2 regions of the Methylibium sp. T29 genome follow, and region 2 is predicted to be linked to the other one. Evidence: predicted binding sites of a transcription regulator. Region 2 holds the regulator's gene; the other holds the start of a gene.
The links. The regulator FNR, encoded in region 2, switches genes on or off when oxygen is low (the NO sensors DNR and NnrR bind a similar motif). The targets are predictions, from matches to a motif close to TTGATNNNNATCAA.
Positions count from the first base shown of each region.

Region 1 (6,758 bases), on a different contig from region 2:
AGTACGCATTCGAGGCAAAGAAGCCCTTCGTGCTGATGGAAGGTTCGATGGTGATCTCCGGGACCTGCGAATAACTCCGGCGACGACGACGATGACGAAAGGGGTCCGTGCGACCCGGGCCGCCGCCGCGCTGTTGCCGCGGCTGCTGTCCGGCTGCGCCAGCCACTACTCCAGCCGCCGCCGGGCCCCACCGCGCAGCCGCGGTTCAAGACCTGGGGCACCTATGCGCACATCGACCCCGAACGCTCGTGCAAGACCCTCTGGCGGCTCGACGTACCGGTGGTCAAGGGCAAGGACGCGTGGTGAGCATCCAGGCCGGCGTGCCGCTGCGCAGTCGGAGTTCATCACCGACGCCCGACGCTGCCGCCTGCGCCTCTGGCGGCTCGATCCCGATGGCGCCCGCATGCCCGAGCCCAGCGCGAAGCCCGACACGCCGATACATTGCGAGTTCTCGCTCTGACGTCGTTCGCGCAGGAGGCGCCGCCCGCACCATGCAACTCATCGGCATGCTCGATTCGCCCTACGTCCGCCGCGTCGCGGTGTCGCTGCAGCTGCTGGGGCTGCCGTTCGAGCACCGCTCGATCTCGGTGTTCCGGGGCTTCGACACGTTTCGCCGGATCAGCCCGGTGGTCAAGGCGCCGTCGCTGGTGTGCGATGACGGCAGCGTGCTGCTCGACTCGAACCTGATCCTCGAACACGCCGAGACGCTGGCGGCGGCCCTGCCGGCGGCGCGGCGCCGCAGCCTGATGCCGGCCGACCCGGCCGCGCGGCTGCGCACGCTGAGCCTGCTGGGCCTGGCGCTCGCTGCCTGCGAGAAGAGCGTGCAGATCGTCTACGAGAACCTGCGCCCGGCCGACAAGGTGCATGCGCCGTGGTTCGACCGCGTCAGCGGCCAGCTGCGCGTGGCCTACGGCGAACTGGAGGCTGCGCTGGCGCAGCGGCCGCTGGCGGTGGACACCGACCACATCGACCAGGCCGGCGTCTCCATCGCGGTTGCCTGGCGCTTCACGCAGGCGCTGATCCCCGAGGTGGTGGACGCCGCGGCACATCCGCGGCTCGCCGCGCATGCGGCGCAGGCCGAGGCGCTGCCGGCCTTCCGTGCCGCGCCCCACGGCGAGGGCAGCTACCCGGCTGCGACCGTGTAGCGCCGGCCGGCGCATCGCCGTCTCATGTCGCGTGTGACGGCGGTGCGCTAGATGTCGGGGCCGCGCGCGAACTCGTCATAGGCGGCCACCGCATGGGCCGCATACATCAGCGACGGTCCGCCGCCCATGTAGACGGCGACGCCCAGCGCTTCATCCAGCTCCTGCCGCGACGCGCCGAGCTTCGCCAACGCCTGCATGTGAAACCCGATGCACGGGTCGCAGCGCGCGGCCACGCTCAGTGCCACCGCGATCAGCTCCTTGGTCTTCTTGTCCAGCGCGCCATCGGCCATCGCTGCGCGGCCCAGCTCGCCGAAACCCTTCATCACGTCGGGGACGCCCGTGCGCAGGGTGGCAAGCCGAGCGGAAATATCCAGCGTCAGCTCTCGGTACGGGGCGGGAGGGCGGTTGTCGGTGCGGTCGGCCATGGCGGTGCGTGCCTGTCGCTCACTTGCCGCTGCGCGTGGCGCAGGTGTTCAGCCCGAACGGCAGGTAGGCGGGGCAGAAGCGGAACAGACCGGTGGCGATCGGCACCACGCCGAGCCAGCCCCAGGGACCGATGACGCCTGCCACGGTGGCGGCGATCAGTGCGGCGCCGACGACGATGCGCACGCTGCGGTCGAGGGTTCCGACGTTGGGGTTCATGGCGTTTCTCCTGGAGTGAAGCCGGCCTCATCATCTCGCCGTGCGGCGGGTGCGGCGCTGACGTGGATCAAGACTGCGGTTCGAACAGGAAAAGGGATTGACTTAGTTCGACCGCCGCCGCTAGCGTGCCGCTGTCGATTTCGAGCGACGCCTCGGGGATGCACGAATGTCGATGACCATCGCACCGCCTTCTCTCGATGCCCTGGCCCGGCAGATCCAGGCCGCACAGGACGCGACCCGGCAGATCGAGCCCTTCACGTCGCAGCTCGACGGCTTCGACGTGCCGGCCGCGTACGCGGTGGCGCAGCTCGTGCACGAGGCGCGGCTGCGGGAAGGCGCGCGCGCGATCGGTCGCAAGATCGGCTTCACCAACCCGGACATGTGGTCGCTGTACGGCGTGCGCGATCCGGTATGGGCCCACGTCTACGACCGGACCGTGGTGCGCGTGTCGGGCGGACGGCACGTGTGCCGGCTGGCGCCGTTCACCGAGCCGAAGATCGAGCCCGAGATCGTGCTGCACTTCCATCGCGCGCCGCCGGCGGATGCTGACGCGGCCGCACTGCTGGACTGCATCGACTGGGTGGCGCATGCGTTCGAGATCGTGCAGTCGCATTTCCCGGGCTGGAAGTTCCGCGCTGCCGATACGGTGGCCGACGCCGCGCTGCACGGCGCGCTGCTGGTCGGCGAGCCGCAGCCGGTGGCGCGCCTGCAGCCCGGCCTGCGCTCGGCGTTGGCGGCCTTTTCCTTGGAGCTGGTGTGCGACGGCGCGGTGCGCGAGGTGGGCGTGGGCGCCAACGTGCTGGGCAGCCCGCTGGCCGCGCTGGCGCACCTGGCCGGCGTGCTGTCGCGTCAGCCGCAGGCGCTGCCGCTGCAGGCCGGCGAACTGGTGACCACCGGCACGCTCACCACCGCGCAGCCGGTGCGTGCGGGGCAGACCTGGCACACGGTGCTGCGTGGCATCGATCTGCCGGGGCTGGCGGTCGAGTTCGTCGACTGACGTGCCCGCGGCGCGGTGCGGCGCCGCGGGGTTCTCGGCGGCTCCTCAGCCCAGCGGCGGATTGGCCGGCATGCGGGCCCGGCTCGGATCCTGCGCCACCCAGGGCTGGGCGTGGTCGCACCAGATCTCCATCTGAGGCTGCAGCGCCGACGTGTCGTCGAGCGTGCCGGCCTTCAGGAAGGTGAGGGCAGGTGCAGCCGCCACTTCGGAGACGATCGCCGAGCCGCAGTTCGGGCAGAACTTGCGATCCACCGGCAGGCCGCTCTCGCCGGTGTCGCGGTAGGTGGACACCGGGCCGCCTTCGATCACCAGGCTCTCGCGCGGCAGGCCCAGCACGATGGAGAACGAGGTGCCCGACTGCTTCTGGCAGTGCTTGCAGTGGCACACGGCGGTGAACACCGGTTGTGCCGAGCCGTGATAGCGAACCTTGCCGCACAGGCAGCCGCCGACGATTTCCATGGGAAAGTCTCCTTCAGATCCGGGCATCGGACGTGCCCGCTGGGACGACGCTAGCACCGCGGGTGGCGACGCGCCAGCGGGCGGTTGCGGGTGTTCCGGCGCATGACAGTCGGATCGGCGCAAGACGGCGGTGCGGTCGCGCCGTGACGGCCTGGAAATCGGCTACAAAGCGGTGGGAGCCAGTGGGGACTGGAGCGAGGGCGGTCGATGATTCGAACAGTTGGCGGCGGCGCCATGGCGCTGGCGTATCGCGCGTCGGGCCTGCGGCGGTGGCTCGCGCCGTGTCTGGCTCTCGTCCTGATGGGCGGAGCGCTCGCCAGCGCGTGGGCGCAACCGACCCTGCCGGTGCCCGCCACTTTCGCCGGCGTCCTGCCCTGTGCCGACTGCGCTGGCGTGGCGCAGACGCTCACGCTGCGTGCGGACGGCCTGTACCGCCTGCGCCGCACCTACCTGGGCAAGCCGGAAGGGCCGTTCTCCGAACTTGGACACTGGAAGCTGAATGCTGCCGGCACGCTGCTGATGCTGCGCGGCGAGACGGACACGCTGCTGTTCGCGGTGATGCCTCGGACGCCGAGGACGAGGGCGGGCTGCGCCTGCTCGACCGCCGCGGCCAGCCCATCGAGTCGGACGCCAACCTGGCCCTGCGCCGCACGGCGGCGCTCGACCCGGTGGCGTTCACCGACTGCGACGGCGGCGTGCGAGAGCGCGTCGCCGACGATGGGCCGGGCAGCGCTGACGCCCCACTTGGCGTGGCCTGCGGGGCGCCGCAGGTGCCGGCGCACGATGCCCCGGAGCCCCAGCCCAGGCACTGACCACGCAACCGGAGGATCTCATGGACATCGACGCATTGCAGACCTTCCTCGGCACCACCGTGACTGCGGTGATCCTCAAGATCCTGGCCGCGCTCGCGTTCTGGCTCGTCGGCCGCTGGCTGATCGGCCGGGTGATCGCGCTGGTGCAGGCGGCCATGAGCCGCAACCACGTCGACCCCACCCTGACCAAGTACCTGGCTCGATCATCGCCGTCGCGCTGAACATCGCGCTGGTGCTCGGCATCCTGGGCTACTTCGGGATCGAGACCACCTCCTTTGCGGCGATGCTGGCCGGCGCCGGCGTGGCGATCGGTGCGGCGTGGAGCGGGCTGCTCGGCAACTTCGCGGCCGGCGCCTTCATGCTGATCCTGCGGCCCTTCAAGGTGGGCGACTTCGTCAGCGTGGGCGGCGTGGTGGGTACGGTGCGAGAGCTCGGCCTGTTCGGGACCACGATCGTCACGCCCGACAACGTGATGACGATCGTGGGCAACGGCAAGATCTTCGGCGACACGATCCAGAACTTCTCCGTGCTGCCGGTGCGGCGCGTCGAGCGGGTGGCGCAGCTGGCCCACGGCGTGGATCCGCTCGATGCGATCGCGCGCCTGAAGGCCGCGGTGGCGCAGATCCCGAACATCTCCAAGGACATGCCGCCCGAGGTCAACCTGCTCGACTTCAAGCTCGAAGGACCGCAGATCGCGGTGCGCCCCTACGCCCACACCGACCACTACTGGCAGGTCTACTTCGACACCAACGAGGCGATCGTGCGGGTGTGCCAGGAGGCCGGCTGGCCGGTCCCGTCGGCGCTGCACCAGATCGTGAAGCCGGCGTGAGCCGCGGCGCACTGTCGGCCCCGGCACGTCCCTTTTCACGCTGAGCTGTCCGCGTGGCCGCGCTGCTCGAAGTCCTGGCATCGATCCCGGCCGCGGTGTGGTCGGGCCTGCTCGGGGCGCTGCTGGCCTTGAGCGGCGTGCTGCTGTCCAACCGCGGCAACACCCAGCGGCTGAAGGTGCAACTGGCACACGACGCCGCCGAGAAGGCGAAGGAACGCACCGCCACGCTGCGCCGCGAGACCTGCCTGCGCACCGTGGAGTCGCTGGCCAACGTGAGCGCCTTTCTCGGCGGCCTGCCCCAGGCGGATCTGGCCAAGGCGAACGCCACCGAAGCCCTGCAGGGCTTTCTCGCCGCGGCGGCCCGCCTGCAACTGGTGGGCGAGCCGAAGACCGCGTTGCTGGTCAGCGAACTGGCCGCGGCCTACGGCGAGTTGCTGTTGCGCCTGATGGTCGACCTGCAGCCGATGCAGCTGCTGCGTGCCGAGATCGCGGCGTGCGATGCGTTCCACGACAAGGCGCAGGCCGAGATCAACCGACTGCTGGGCGAGATGTCGAAGCTCGACGAGACGGCGCAACCCCATCCCGCGGTCTTTCAGGCCTTGAGCCGCACGCTCGACTTCCATCGCGGTCGCGCCGCCGAGCTGAACGCCGAGCGCATCCGACACGGCCTGCGCTTCGCCGAGCTCCAGGCCGTCTTCATTCGCCATCTGTTCGCCGAGATGAAGCACATCGGCGCGCAGCAGATCCCGGTGCTGGTGGAGATCCGCCGCGACCTGGGCCTGGGGGGCGACCTGACGGCATACCGATCGCAACTCGAGGCCCAGCACCAGCGCGTCGCCGAGCAGCTGGACCGCACGCTGGCCGCACTGCAGGCTGACGCGACGGCGGCGCTGGCCGATGCGGCCGCGCCGCCGGGGGCCGCCGCCTGAGCGGAAGAACGCCCGCGCGTCTCAGTCGACGAAGAAGTCCAGTACGAAGTCCTTCGTGCCGGGCGTGACGCTGTACTTCTCCAGGTCGGTGATGCCGTGCTGCGCGAGCAGCGTGTCGTCGATGAAGAAGTTGCCGGTCACCGTCTTCGCATCGCGGGTCAGCACCAGCCAGGCGGCGTCGGCCAGGATCTCCGGCGTGCGGCAGCGGGCGATGTCGATGCCGGGGATCATCTGCAGCGCCGCGGTGGCGATGGCGGTGCGCGGCCACAGGCTGTTGACGGCGATGCCCTGGCTCCTGAACTCGGCTGCGTGACCCAGCGTGCATTCGCTCATGCCGTACTTCGCCATCGTGTAGGCCACGTGGTTCTTGAACCAGTGAGGCTTCATCGACAGCGGGGGGCTCATGTTCAGCACGTGCGGGTTGCGGCCGGCCGCGGCGCTCTTCAGCAGCTCCGGCAGGCAGGCCTGGGTGCACAGGTAGGTGCCGCGGACGTTGACGCCGAACATCAGGTCGAAGCGCTTCATCGGCGTCATCGGCGTCGGAGTGAGGCTGATCGCGCTGGCGTTGTTGACCAGGATGTCGATGCCGCCGAAGCGCTCGACGGTCTGCGCCACCGCGGCCAGCACGCTGGCCTCGTCACGGATGTCGCCGGCGATCGCCAGTGCCTGGCCGCCCGCGGCCTCGATTTCCGCCGCCGCGCTGTAGATGGTGCCCGGCAGCTTGGGGTTGGCCTCGGTGGTCTTGGCCACGATCGCGATGCGCGCACCGTCGGCCGCGGCGCGCTTCGCGATCGCCAGGCCGATGCCGCGGCTGGCGCCGGTGATGAACAGGGTCTTGTCGCGCAGGGTCGTCGTCATGGCAGCATCCTCGAGGCAGGGCAGGCAGGGGCGGGAGTGCGTGGGCTCAGACCTTGCTGAAGTCCGGCTTGCGCTTGTCCATGAAGG
Region 1 is NZ_AZND01000057.1:1,116-7,873, forward strand. It holds gene x551_RS25160 (hypothetical protein) at 1-74, shown strand, start outside; gene x551_RS09425 (glutathione S-transferase) at 492-1,145, shown strand; gene x551_RS09430 (carboxymuconolactone decarboxylase family protein) at 1,193-1,570, opposite strand; gene x551_RS09435 (DUF2892 domain-containing protein) at 1,590-1,787, opposite strand; gene x551_RS09440 (fumarylacetoacetate hydrolase family protein) at 1,960-2,784, shown strand; gene x551_RS09445 (GFA family protein) at 2,830-3,243, opposite strand; partial or broken gene x551_RS09455 (mechanosensitive ion channel family protein) at 4,076-4,884, shown strand; gene x551_RS09460 (hypothetical protein) at 4,938-5,813, shown strand; gene x551_RS09465 (NAD(P)-dependent oxidoreductase) at 5,835-6,671, opposite strand; gene x551_RS09470 (enoyl-CoA hydratase) at 6,718-6,758, opposite strand, start outside.
Region 1: a site for FNR is predicted at 1,845-1,858, ahead of x551_RS09435 (DUF2892 domain-containing protein). Genes of this name have one in related genera too.

Region 2 (8,403 bases):
AGCGGCGGAAATCGAGCAGGTGGGCCAGTTCGATGGATTCGAACACCACCCGCCCCTGGCACATCAGCGCCATGATCACCGAGCGGCGCACCACATCGTCCCGCGTCAGCACGAGGCCGCGCACCACCGGCAGTTCCCCGGAGCGCAGGGCGTCCTGGTACTCCGGCAGCGTCTTCGCGTTCTGGCTGTAGGTCGCGCCGATGCGGCCGATGGCCGAGACGCCCAGGCCGATCAGGTCGCAGTCGGGCTGGGTGCTGTAGCCCTGGAAATTGCGGTGCAGCCGGCCCTGCCGCTTGGCCGCGGCCAGCGCGTCACCCGGCAGGGCGAAGTGGTCCATGCCGATGTAGTCGTAGCCGTGCGCCAGGAAGGCGGCGATCGCGTTCGACAGCATCGTCACGCGCTGGGCGGTGCCCGGCAGGTCTGCCGCATGGATGCGCCGCTGCGGCTTGAAGCGCTGCGGCAGATGCGCATAGCTGTAGAGCGCCACGCGGTCCGGCCGCAACCGCGCCACCTGCTCCACCGTCCGGGCCAGCGAGGCCGGGGTCTGCTTGGGCAAGCCGTGGATCAGGTCGACGTTGATCGAATCGAAGCCCAATGCGCGCGCGCTGGCGATCAGCGCCTCCACCTGCTCGGCCGGCTGCACGCGGTGCACCGCGTGCTGCACTTCGGGGTCGAAGTCCTGCACGCCGAAGCTCAGGCGGTTGAAGCCCAGCGCCTTCAGGTGCGAAAGCCGCGAGGCACTGACGGTGCGCGGGTCGACCTCGATCGAGCATTCGGCCTGCGGCTGCAGGTCGAAGGCGCCGCGCAGCAGGGCCATCAGCTGCGACAGCTCCGCATCGTCCAGGAAGGTCGGCGTACCGCCGCCGAGGTGCAGCTGACTGACGCGCTGGCGGCTGCCGATCACGTCCTGGTGCAATGCCACCTCGCGGCCCAGCCACTCCAGGTACTCGGTGCCGCGCCGGTGCTGCCGGGTGATCACCTTGTTGCAGGCGCAGTAGTAGCAGACCGACTCGCAGAATGGGATGTGGACGTAGATCGACAGCGGTGTGCCGCCGCCCACCGCGCCGGCCGCCGGGGCGCCGCTGCGGCGCTGGCCCAGGGCCTGCCGGTACTGAGCGGGGCCGAAGGCCTCCACGAAGCGGTCGGCAGTCGGGTAGGAGGTGTAGCGCGGCCCACCGGCGTCCAGACGACTCAGGAGTTCCTCGCTCGGCGCAGCCGGTTCCAGCATGTCGGTCAGGGTCGGAGGGGGCATGTCCGGACTGTGCCGAGGGCCTCTCACCGGGCTCTTGATCTGGGTCAAGGCCGGTCGCCGGCGGCCTCCGACAATCCACGCACAGCTTGAGGTCGATCATGCAACTTGCCCCTCACGACACTGCCGCCGACTCACATGCTCCATCGCGGGTGGCGCACAAGATCATAATGAAGCGCATGGAACGTGAACCGATCCGCATCGAGGCCCTCAAGGTCGCATGCTCCAGTTGCAACCTGCGCGAGCTCTGCCTGCCGGTGGGGCTGTCGGACGACGATCTCGACCACCTCGACCAGCTGGTCGGCAGCCGCCGCCCCGTGAAGCGCGGCGACACGCTGTTCCACGCCGGGGATCGCTTCGAGTCGCTTTATGCGGTGCGCACCGGCTTCTTCAAGACCTGCGTGTCCGCCGACGACGGCCGCGACCAGGTGACCGGCTTCCAGATGGCCGGCGAACTGCTGGGACTGGACGGCATCAGCACCGACCGCCATGCCTGCGACGCGGTGGCGCTGGAGGACTCCCAGGTCTGCCAGATCCCCTACTCGCAGCTCGAGAAGCTGTCGCGCGAATCCACGCCGCTGCAGCACCAGTTCCACAAGATCATGAGCCGCGAGATCGTGCGCGACCACGGCGTGATGCTGCTGCTCGGCAGCATGCGGGCCGAGGAGCGGCTCGCGGCCTTCCTGCTGAACCTCACGCAGCGCCTGCAGGCACGCGGCTTCTCGGCCTCGTCGCTCGTGCTGCGCATGACGCGCGAGGAGATCGGCAGCTACCTCGGTCTCAAGCTGGAGACCGTGAGCCGCACCTTCTCGAAGTTCCAGGACGAAGGTCTGCTCGAGGTGAAGCAGCGCGACATCCGCGTGCTCGACGAATCCGGGCTGCGCCGGCTCGTCAACGGCCCGGCCTGCTGAAGGTTCGCCGCCTGCCTCGCCCGGCGCGACTCAGGGCCAGCGGCGCGGCTCGGTATTGGCCGGCTCCGGCGTTGCCAGTAGCAGCGTCAACATCGACGTCAGCGCGCACACGGTCCAGAACGCGAAGAAGGCCAGCGTGTAGACGCCAGCCGGCGACACCGTCTCCAGCGCGCGCCCGACCCAGCCGTTCAGTTCCGCCGGGTCGGCTGCGCTGAACACCAGGACCTCCAGCACACCCGCCATCAGGAACGACGGCCAGGCGATCCACAGCGTGCGTTGTCTCATCGTCGCGAGCTCCGGGTCGACGGGCGGCACCACGCTCAGCGCTCGGGGCGCGGCGTGGCCGCATGATTGCGCGCCTGCACTGCCGGCGTGTCGCTGCCCAGCGGTTCGCTGCTGCGGCTGAGCACCGGGTCGCTGCCACGCACGGCGATCACGGCAGTGACGATGCCAGCCACCACGACCGCCAGCGGGCCGCCCAGCACCAGCCACAGCATGGGCTCGCGCCACCAGGGCAGCGGCCGCTCAGGCGCGGGCGTCGGGCGGGTTGCGTTCTCGTTCGGGGTCATGGGTTGCTCCGGAGAGGGCCGCGTTCAGCGCGGCACGACGAAGGTGGATTTCTCGGACACGCTGGCCGCCGGCTGCATGCCGTCGGCCTCGCGGATGATCTCGAAGCGCAGGGGGTGGGCGCCGGGGCCCAGGGCCGCGGCGCTCTGCGGCGGCACTTGCACCGCGACAGGCACCCAGCGCGACTCGGCCGGGGCCAGCCGCACCTCGTCACGCACCTGCGCCTGCGCGCCGGCGATGCCGCTCACCACCACCCGGTAGCGCTGCTCCGACTCGGTGGCGTTCATGATCTGCAACCGGTAGACATTCTCGATGCGCCCTTCGTCGACCAGCCTTGCCAACGTACCGCGGTCGCGCACCACGTCGACGCGCATCGGGCTGCGCAGCACGAGACTGGTGACGAAGCCGACCGAGATCAGCAGCAGGATCACGCCGTAGACCAGCACGCGCGGACGGAACACACGCCGCCAGTCCAGCCTGCTCTGCCCGGCAGCCAGGCCGTTCTGCGTCGCATAGCGGATCAGTCCGCGCGGATACGCCATCTTGTCCATCACGCCGTTGCACACGTCGATGCAGGCGGCACAACCGATGCACTCGTATTGCAGCCCCTCGCGGATGTCGATGCCGGTCGGGCAGACCTGCACGCACAGCGTGCAGTCGATGCAGTCGCCTTTGCCCTGGGCGGCCAGCGCGTCGTGCGCCAGGCTGCGCGGGCGCGAGCCGCGCGGCTCTCCGCGCCCGCCGTCATAGCTGATGATCAGGGTGTCGTGGTCGAACATCGCGCTCTGGAAGCGCGCGTACGGGCACATGTACTTGCACACCTGCTCGCGCATGAAGCCGGCGTTGCCATAGGTCGCGAAGCCGTAGAACAGCACCCAGAACGCTTCCCAGGGGCCGGGCCCGGCCGACCCCGGGCCGGCCAGACCGATCAGCGCGAGCACCTCGCCGCCCAGTTCGCGGATCGGCGTGAAGTAGCCGACGAAGGTGAAGCCAGTCCACAGGCCGATCGCCAGCCACACCGCGTGCTTGGCCGACCGGCGGGCCAGCTTCGCGGCGCCCCAGGGCGCGGCATCGAGCTTCAGGCGCGCCTGGCGGTCGCCTTCGATATGGTGCTCGACCCACATGAAGATCTCGGTGTAGACCGTCTGCGGGCAGGCGTAGCCGCACCACAGGCGGCCTGCCACCGCGGTGAACAGGAACAGCCCGTAAGCCGACAGGATGAGCAGGCCCGTCAGGTAGATGAAGTCCTGCGGGTAGAGCACCAGGTCGAAGATGTAGAAGCGCCGTGCGCCCAGGTCGAACAGCACCGCCGGGCGGCCGTTCCAGGGCAGCCAGGGCAGCCCGTAGAACACCAGCTGCGTGAGCCACACCAGCGCCCAGCGCCACGCAGCGAACCAGCCATGCACCGAACGCGCGTGGATGGTCGCCTGCTTCGCATACAGCGAGACCATCTCGCCGGTGTCGTCGGACACCGGCGCGATCGGGATCACGCGTGACGCCGGTCGACTCATCGACAACTCGCGCCAGGGCGGCGGCGGTGACTCATTTCGCTGCGGCCGTTGTCGTGGCCCCGCCGTTCGAGAGCCCCCAGACGTAGGCGGCGAGCACCTGGATCTGCGCATCGCTCAGCCGCCCGGCGTGCGCCGGCATCACGTTGGTCTTGCCTTCGTTGATCATCCGGACCACCGCCTCCTCGCCCCAGCCGTGCAGCCAGATCCGATCGCTGAGGTTGGGCGCGCCGAGCGCCGGGTTGCCCTTGCCGCCCGGGCCGTGGCAGGCTGCGCAGGCCGTGAACTTGGTGCGTCCGATCTGGGCCGCGATGCTGTCGTGCGGGCTGCCCGAAAGGCTCAGCACGTAGTTCGCGACGTTGCGCACATCGTCGGCGCTGCCGACTGCCGCCGCCATCGGCGGCATCATGCCCTGGCGCCCCTGGGCAATCGATTGCGCAATCTGCTCGGGCGACCCGCCGTGCAGCCAGTCGGTATCGGTCAGGTTCGGAAAACCCTTGCTGCCCCGCGCGTCGGAACCGTGGCACTGCGCGCAGTTGTTGATGAACAGCCGCTCGCCCAGCGCATGGGCCTGCGGGTCACGCGCCAGTTCGGCGGCCGACATCGTGGTGAAGCGCGCGTAGAGAGGCTCCACTTGGGCGCGACCGCGCGCCATCTCCGATTCGTACTCCGACTGCGAGGTCCAGCGCAGCTGGCCTGGGTGGGTGCCCAGCCCCGGATAGAGCACCAGATAGAGCGCACCGAACAACACCGTCAGCACGAACAGACCCATCCACCACAGCGGCAGCGGGTTGTTCAGCTCGCGCAGATCCTCGTCCCAGACATGGCCGGTGGTGTTGTCGCCGGCCATCACCTTACGGCGGCTGGCGATGAACAGCAGCACCAGGCACGCCGCGAGGCCGGCGATCGTGACGATGGCGATGAACAGCGGCCAACCGACCGCGACGAAATCACTCATGACGGCCCCCCAGCCGGGTTGCGGCCTCGTCGGCCGCGAACGGCAGACGGGCAGCTTCTTCGAAGCTCTCATTGCGCCGACGCGACAAGGTCCAGGCGACGATGCCGATGAAGACCAGGAAGGACAGCAGCGTCACGGCTGCCCGCAATTCGTTCAGGCTCATTTCGTGCGTCCCCTTCTCACTTCACCGCGGTGCCGAGCACCTGGAGATAGGCCACGAGCGCGTCGAGCTCGGTCTTGCCCTTGACGTCCTCGCCGGCCTGCGCCAGCTCGGCGTCGGTGTACGGCGCGCCCAGGGCGCGCAGCGCGCGCAGCTTTCCAGGCATCTCGGCCGGATCGAGCGCCGCCTTGGCGAGCCAGGGATAGGCGGGCATGTTGGACTCGGGCACCAGGTCGCGCGGGTTCGCGAGGTGCAGGCGATGCCACTCGTCGCTGTAGCGCCCGCCAACCCGGTGCAGGTCGGGACCGGTGCGCTTGCTGCCCCACTGGAACGGCCGGTCGTAGACGAACTCGCCCGCCACCGAGTAGTGGCCGTAGCGCAGCGTCTCGGCGCGGAACGGCCGGATCATCTGCGAGTGGCAGTTGTAGCAACCCTCGCGCACGTAGACGTCGCGGCCGGCCACCTGCAGGGCCGTGTAGGGCTTGAGGCCGGGCACCGGCTCGGTGGTGCTGCGCTGGAAGAACAGCGGCACGATCTCGACCAGGCCGCCGACAGCCACCACCACCAGGATCAGCACGATCATCAGCCAGTTGGTAGTCTCGATGCGCTCGTGGCCACGGGCCGGCGCTGCGTTGTGTTCGTTGCTCATGTCATCGGGTCCTCGGCAGGGTTCAGGCGCGCGCCAGCGCGGTGGGCACCGGCACAAGCGCGCGGCGGCCCGCCTTCACGGTCATCACCACGTTCCAGGCCATCAGCAGCATCCCGCTCAGGTACAGCAGGCCGCCGAGCAGGCGCACCACGTAGAACGGAAAGGTCGCCTTCACGCTCTCGACGAAGCTGTAGACCAGCGTGCCGTCAGGTTGATGGCGCGCCACATCAGGCCCTGCATCACGCCGGCGATCCACATCGCGGCGATGTAGAGCACGACGCCGATGGTCGCGATCCAGAAGTGCAGCTCGATCGCCCGCACGCTGTACATCTCCTTGCGGCCGAACATGCGCGGGATCAGGTAGTACAGCGAGCCCATCGAGATGAAGCCCACCCAGCCGAGCGCGCCGCTGTGCACGTGTCCGACGGTCCAATCGGTGTAGTGGGAGAGCGCGTTGACGGTCTTGATCGACATCATCGGCCCCTCGAAGGTCGACATGCCGTAGAACGACAGCGAGACGATCAGGAACTTCAGGATCGGGTCGTCGCGCAGCTTGTGCCAGGCACCGCTGAGGGTCATGATCCCGTTGATCATGCCGCCCCAGCTGGGCGCCAGCAGCACCAGCGAGAACACCATGCCCACGCTCTGCGCCCAGTCGGGCAAGGCGGTGTAGTGCAGGTGGTGGGGGCCTGCCCACATGTAGGTGAAGATCAGTGCCCAGAAGTGCACGATCGACAGCCGGTAGCTGTACACCGGGCGCTCGGCCTGCTTGGGGATGTAGTAGTACATCATCCCGAGGAAGCCGGCCGTCAGGAAGAAGCCCACCGCATTGTGGCCGTACCACCACTGCACCATCGCATCCTGCACGCCGGCGTAGGCGGAGTAGCTCTTGGTCAGACTCACCGGCAGCGCCGCGCTGTTCACCAGGTGCAGCAGCGCCACCGTCAGGATGAAGGCGCCGAAGAACCAGTTGGCCACGTAGATGTGGCGCACCTTGCGGATGCCGATGGTGCCGAAGAACACCACCGCGTAGGCCACCCACACCAGCGTGATCAGGATGTCGATCGGCCACTCGAGTTCCGCGTACTCCTTGCCGCTGGTCATGCCCAGCGGCAGCGTGACCGCCGCCAGCACGATCACCGCCTGCCAGCCCCAGAAGGTGAAGTGCGCGAGCGCCGGCGCGAACAACCGGACCTGGCAGGTGCGCTGCACCACGTGAAAGGAGGTGGCCATCAGCGCGCAACCGCCGAACGCGAAGATCACGGCGTTGGTATGCAGCGGCCGCAGCCGCCCGTAGCTCAGCCAGGGAATGCCGAAGTTGAGTTCCGGCCACGTGAGCTGCGCTGCGATCAGCACGCCCACCGCCATGCCGACCACGCCCCACAGCACGGCCGCCAGCGCGAACTGCGTGACCACACGATCCTCGTAGACCGGCGCTGCTCCCTGGGCCGCCATTGCGTTCATCGAACTCTCCTCGCATCCTGTCGATGACAGGGAGTGTCCGAACCGGAGCCTTGATGCGGCTTGACGCCGGTCAAGCTTCGGTCGATGCGTGCGCGTTCGGGTCGGCCGCCGTGGCGGGCGCGCCGCAGGCGCCGGGCTCTTCCAGCACCCGGGTGGCCTCGCGCTCGAGGTCGTCGAACTGGCCGTGGTGCACCGCCCAGGCGAAGACACCGAGCACGACCAGCGCAAGCAGCACCGAAATCGGCAAAAGCAGGTAAAGGCTGTCCATCCGGTCCGCCGTCCCTTTGTGTTCAGCGCGCAAGGCGCAGCGCGTTGCCGACCACGACGAGCGAACTGAGCGCCATGCCCAGCCCAGCAGCCCACGGCGGCAGCCAGCCCAGCAGGGCCAGCGGCACGCAGACCGCGTTGTAGCCTGCCGCCCAGGCCAGGTTCTGGCGCACGACGGCGGCACAGCGACGTGCGACGCCACGCGCATGGGCAATCTCACCGAGCCGGCTGCCCAGCACCACGATGTCGGCGCGCTGCTGCGCGAGCGCCGCGCCGTGGCCGAGCGCGACGGACACGTCGGCCTGGGCCAGCACCGGGCCGTCGTTCAGGCCGTCGCCCACCATCAGGACGCGGTGCCCCTGGCGCTGCAGTGCGCGCAGGCTGGCCAGCTTGTCCTGCGGCGTCGCGTCGTGCCGTGCATCCGCGAGGCCCAGACGCTGGGCCACCGCCTGCACGGCCCCCGCGCGATCGCCCGAGAGCAGGCGCAACCTGATGCCTTGCTCGCGCAGCGATTGCAGCAGGCCGGCCGTATCGGGGCGCAGCACCTCGTCGAACTCGAAGCGCGCGTGCGGCGGGGCCGCTGTCCCGTCCTGAGGCGCCAGCCACACCGCCGGCCGCGCAAGATCGGTGGGCGGCACGACGCCGACCCAGGCCGCCGACCCGAGCCGCC
Region 2 is NZ_AZND01000134.1:316-8,718, forward strand. It holds partial or broken gene hemN (oxygen-independent coproporphyrinogen III oxidase) at 1-1,252, opposite strand, end outside; gene fnr (fumarate/nitrate reduction transcriptional regulator Fnr) at 1,420-2,160, shown strand; gene x551_RS14660 (hypothetical protein) at 2,191-2,445, opposite strand; gene x551_RS26165 (hypothetical protein) at 2,481-2,729, opposite strand; gene ccoG (cytochrome c oxidase accessory protein CcoG) at 2,754-4,238, opposite strand; gene ccoP (cytochrome-c oxidase, cbb3-type subunit III) at 4,270-5,193, opposite strand; gene x551_RS14680 (CcoQ/FixQ family Cbb3-type cytochrome c oxidase assembly chaperone) at 5,186-5,356, opposite strand; gene ccoO (cytochrome-c oxidase, cbb3-type subunit II) at 5,373-6,002, opposite strand; partial or broken gene ccoN (cytochrome-c oxidase, cbb3-type subunit I) at 6,025-7,457, opposite strand; gene ccoS (cbb3-type cytochrome oxidase assembly protein CcoS) at 7,537-7,767, opposite strand; partial or broken gene x551_RS14700 (heavy metal translocating P-type ATPase) at 7,757-8,403, opposite strand, start outside.